DNA from 2 places in the Duganella sp. AC917 genome. Region 2 is predicted to be linked to the other one. Evidence: predicted binding sites of a transcription regulator. Region 2 holds the regulator's gene; the other holds the start of a gene.

Region 1 (2,392 bases), 3.1 Mb from region 2:
GCCGCTTCGATGGCGTCGAGCAGCGCGGCGATATTTTGGCTGACATCATGGTCGATGGTGCCGGCGAAAAATTGCTGCGCCGTCAGCTCGTAATGTTGCAGCGTTTTCTGTGTAATTTGTTCAATATGATCGGGTTCCATGGCGCCAGTGTAGCGTATCGAGACAGCAGAAAAGATACGCTCAGGTATCAAATCACTTCTTTCATTCAGGGAATCGCTATATAGTTAGCCCATAGCAACGCCCAACATTACTGAGCATCCAGGAGATACAAATGAAACTTGACGCCTTGTTCCAGAATCCGACCGCGCTGCCCACCGCGCCAAAGGTCGTCGAGGAATTGATCAGCAGTTTCGACAAGGCCAGCGTCTCGACCGAAGAGATCGCAAAAAAACTGGCAACCGATCCAGTGCTGAGCGCAAAGCTGCTTCGCCTGGCCAACTCGGCCTACTATCACGTCTCACGCAGCATCGGCACGGTCGAGGACGCGGTGCTCATGCTCGGCTTCGTCACCGTGCGCACCTTGGTCATCAGCTCGGGCCTGGTCAGCGGCTTCAAGACGGTTCCCGGCCTCGACCTCAAACAGTTCTGGCGCTACAGCCTGCACACCGCCGTGTCGGCCAAGTGGATCGCCAAGAAAACCAAGGAAAACACCGACCTCGCCTTCACCATCGGCATGATGCACGCGATCGGCCAGCTGGTGATGCATTCGGCGATGCCTGAAAAATCGATGGAGATCGACAAGATCGCCAGCCCGATGGACGCGCGCCGCCTCGACGCCGAAACCGCGTCGTTCGGCTACACCTTTGCCGACGTCGGCGCCGAGCTGGCCAAGCGCTGGAAGTTCCCGGCCGCGTTCTCGGAAACCATCGAAGCCTTCCCGGAGCCGCATCACAACGGCGAACTTAATCGGCTGGCGGCGGTCGTCTCGCTGGCGGCGTGGCGCGCGCGCGTCGAGCACGCACAACTGAGCGCGGACGAAATCGCGGCCTGCTACCCGACCGAACTGGCCGAGGAACTCGGCTTGGACGACAACGCACTGATTGACGATATGCCATCGCCGGACGAGCTGAGCGCTGGTCTGGAAGAGCTGGTGAAGTAAGCTGGCCGATAACATCAACTTGCCTTAACGGCAACGAAAGCCGCCTGCTTTTGAGCACGGCGGCTTTTTTTTCGACTTTTTTCAAATATTTTTGAAATCACCCTAAAGTTCCCGTTTAAGCTGACGTTAATCAGGACATGCGGTAATCCGTTTTACCGAAGATAACTAGCCTGGGTGGGAATATGACCTCGAACGAAGTCCTCTCGATGTACGAAAACATTGCCGGTTTGAGCAACCAGATGGCCGCCGCCGCGCGCATGGGCGACTGGGACGGTCTGAGCAAATTGGAAACCCAGTGCGCCACCGAAGCGCGTGCGGTCGCCACCGGCGTGCCCGCCCTGAACGGCGCCCCGCGCCTGCGCAAGATCGACCTGCTCAAGCAGATCCTGGCCAACGACCGCGAAATCCGCGACGTCACCGATCCATGGATGAATCAGGTGCCAGGCATGGCGCGTCAGTAAAATCCGCATGCCCAACAAAAAAGCGCCTCATCGAGGCGCTTTTTTTATGCCGAACCGCCGCCGATCGCGACGACAGCGCCTCCAAGGTCGAGTCCGCGTAGAAATGGCGGACCCGACCCCGGAGTTGTTTTTTAGCTAGCCAGCGCGACACGCAACGACAGCGCGATCCCCTGCGCCGCCTTGGTGATCTCGTCCAGCGACGGGAAACTCGGCGCGATGCGGATGTGGCTGTCCTTCGGGTCGTTACCGTACGGGAAGGCGGCGCCGGCCGGCGTCAAGGTGATGCCCGCTTCCTTCGCCAACGCCACGGTGCGCTTGGCCGAACCGTCCGGCGTCACCAGGTCGATGAAGTAACCACCAAGCGGACGCGTCCACGATACGCCCGGCACGTCGCCCAGGTACGTTTCAAATTGCGCCAGCACCGCTTCGAATTTCGGCTGCAACAGCGCGCGATGCTGCTCCATCAACGCATCGACGGTGGCGACGTCCTTGAGCAGGCGTACATGGCGCAGCTGGTTGATCTTGTCCGGGCCGATGCTGCGGATGCCAGCGTGCTTGGTCCACCAGGCGATGTTGGCTGGCGAGGCGGCCAGCGCGGCGATGCCGGAACCGGCCCAGGTCACCTTCGACGACGAAGCGAATACGATCGCGCGGTCCGGATTGCCGGCCTTGGCGCAAGCCTCGAGGACGTTGGCCACTTCCAGTTTCTTCTCGCTCAGGTGGTGGAAGCGATAGGCGTCGTCCCACATCAGGCGGAAGTCCGGCGCGGCGGTTTTCATCGCTGCCAGGCGGTTGACGACTTCATCCGAATAGACCACGCCACCCGGGTTGC
Region 2 (2,392 bases):
GCTGTTCTGCGTCACCCGCACCTTGCCCTCCTTGACCAGCGGCGCCAACGTGGACAACAAGTCCTGCGCCAGCTTGGTCATCTGCTCCTTTTCCTTGCGCAGCATTTCGGTGCGGCGCTTCAGGCCGGGATTGGGGATGGGCAGGTTTTGCACCTGCGTGTTAATCGGCTCGGCCGAACCGGCGCCGCCGAAGGCATCGCCCAAGGCGTCGGAGAACACCTTGTACTTGCCGATATTGACCGAGGAGATGGCGTACATCACGACGAAGAACGCGAACAGCAAGGTGATGAAGTCCGAGTAGGAAATCAGCCATCGCTCGTGGTTCTCCACTTCCTCGTCGAACTTCCTGCGCGCGCGCCGGTACTGGTACTGCATGTCAGTGCTCCCGCAGCAGCGTTGCGATGCGCTCGTCGATGACGCGCGAGTGGTCGCCGGTGGCGATGTCGTAGAACACGGCGGCGGCGATCTCCTGCTGGTGCACGGCCTGCGTGACGATGGCCTTGAGTTTATTGGCCACCGGGTAGAAGAACAGGTTGGCCAGGCCCACGCCGTAGATCGTCGAGACGAAAGCGACGGCGATGCCGGCGCCAAGCTTGCTCGGATCGGTGAGGTTTTCCATCACGTGGATCAGGCCCAGGACGGCGCCGAGGATGCCGATCGTTGGCGAGTAGCCGGCGGCCGATTCCCAGATCCGCACCGCCTGGCGCTCCTCGGTTTCGTAGGCGGTGATCTCGGTGTCGAGCAGGTGGCGCAGCTTGTCGGGATTGATGCCGTCGACGATCAGGCGCAGGCCCTTGGTGTTGAACTTGTCCTTGGAGGCGAGCATGTAGCGCTCCAGCGACAGCAGGCCGTCGCGGCGCGCCGCCAGGTTCCAGGCGTTGATGTCGCGCGCGAGCACGGCGCGCGTGTCCTTGGGCGGCGCGAACACCAGCCGCAGCATCTTCAGGCCGCGCACGAAGGTGCGGAATTTGGTCTGCAGCAGCACGGCGCCGAAGGTGCCGATGACGACGATGGCAAAGGCGGCCGGCTGCAGCAGCGACGATAGCTTGCCGCCCTCCAGCGTCTGGCCGACGGCGATGCCGGCCAGCGCCAGCAATACACCGATTACACTGGCCCAGTCCACGACTTCTCCCTGAGCGAGGCGCGCAGGCGCGCGACGGCCTGCGTATGCAATTGCGATACGCGCGATTCCGATACGCCCATCACGGCGCCGATTTCTTTCAAGTTGAGCTCCTCTTCATAGTACAGCCCCATCAAAATTTTCTCGCGCGGCGGCAGCGCGTCGATGGCGTCGATCACGGCCTGGCGGAAGTCGCCGTCGAGCAGCGAGCGCAGTGGATCGCTCTCCTCGTCCGAGCAGTAGCGGTCGAGGAAGCTGTCGTTGCCGTCGTCGGCGTGGAAATCCTCGTAATACACCAGCTGGTGGCCGCCGCCGTCGGACAGCATCTCCTGGTAGTCGGCCAGCGACAGCTTGAGCATCTTGGCCACTTCCGACTCGGTCGGCGGATGGCCCAGGCGCTGCTGCAAAGTGCTCATCGCCGTTTCGATCTTGCGCATGTTCTGGCGCATGGAGCGCGGCAGCCAGTCGCTGTTGCGCAGTTCATCGAGCATGGCGCCGCGGATGCGCAGCACGGCATAGGTCTCGAACTGGGCGCCGTGGGTGTCCTCGTAACGGCTGATGGCGTCGAGCAGGCCGATCATCCCGGCTTGCACCAGATCGTCGACTTCGACGCTGGGCGGCAGTTTCGCCTTCATGTGATGGGCAAGGCGCTTGACCAACGGCATATGCTCCGTCAGCAAAGAATTCTTGTCCGCTTTCCCTTTGACCGTGTACATAGCCTGATGTTTATATTCTTATTGATGGTTCATTGATAATTAGCTATGCGCCAGGATCTTCGCCGCCCGCCCTTTCCGCTCACAGTGAACGTGCGACCGACGGCGAACCGGCCAGCGCGAGGCGCCCCGCCAGTTGACGGAAAGCGACCGACGCGCCGGCCAGCGGGAAGGCGTCGACCACCGCGCGACCCAGACGCGCGGCGCGCTGCAGGTATTCGTCGGCCGGCACGGATCCCATCGAGACCAGGTTCACGGCCAGATAGCGGCTTGCCGCTTGCGCCATATTATCGTATACCACTTTTGCTTCCGATTCGGAAGCCCCGGTGACCAGAATTCCAAACGGGCGGCGGCCCAATTCCTGGTTCAGGCGCTTGATCATGCTGTAGGCGGCCTTGATCGAGGTGGCGCTGTTCGACACCTGCACCACGATCTCGGAACTGGCCATGACCGGCACCGGGAAAGCCTCGCCGTCGAATTCGCCGTCGACGATGACGATGCCGGTCTGCTTGACCAGGACGTCGAAAGCCTTGGCCAGGCGGCGCGTTTCATCCGGGCC

The links. Region 2 encodes FliA, which starts transcription of late flagellar genes. Its sites were predicted from a motif close to CTAAAGTTTNNNNNNNNNNNGCCGNTA; they were not measured.
Region 1: a site for FliA is predicted at 1,202-1,228, ahead of ACZ0BA_RS15765 (flagellar protein FliT). Genes of this name have one in related genera too.

Annotation. Positions count from the first base shown of each region.
Region 1 covers NZ_OZ409848.1:3,639,280-3,641,671, forward strand. The annotation lists gene ACZ0BA_RS15755 (class I SAM-dependent methyltransferase) at 1-140, opposite strand, end outside; gene ACZ0BA_RS15760 (HDOD domain-containing protein) at 272-1,099, shown strand; gene ACZ0BA_RS15765 (flagellar protein FliT) at 1,282-1,560, shown strand; gene ACZ0BA_RS15770 (aspartate aminotransferase type Ic) at 1,692-2,392, opposite strand, start outside.
Region 2 covers NZ_OZ409848.1:6,703,842-6,706,233, reverse strand. The annotation lists gene motD (flagellar motor protein MotD) at 1-375, opposite strand, end outside; gene ACZ0BA_RS29320 (flagellar motor protein) at 377-1,123, opposite strand; gene ACZ0BA_RS29315 (RNA polymerase sigma factor FliA) at 1,105-1,836, opposite strand; gene ACZ0BA_RS29310 (MinD/ParA family ATP-binding protein) at 1,916-2,392, opposite strand, start outside.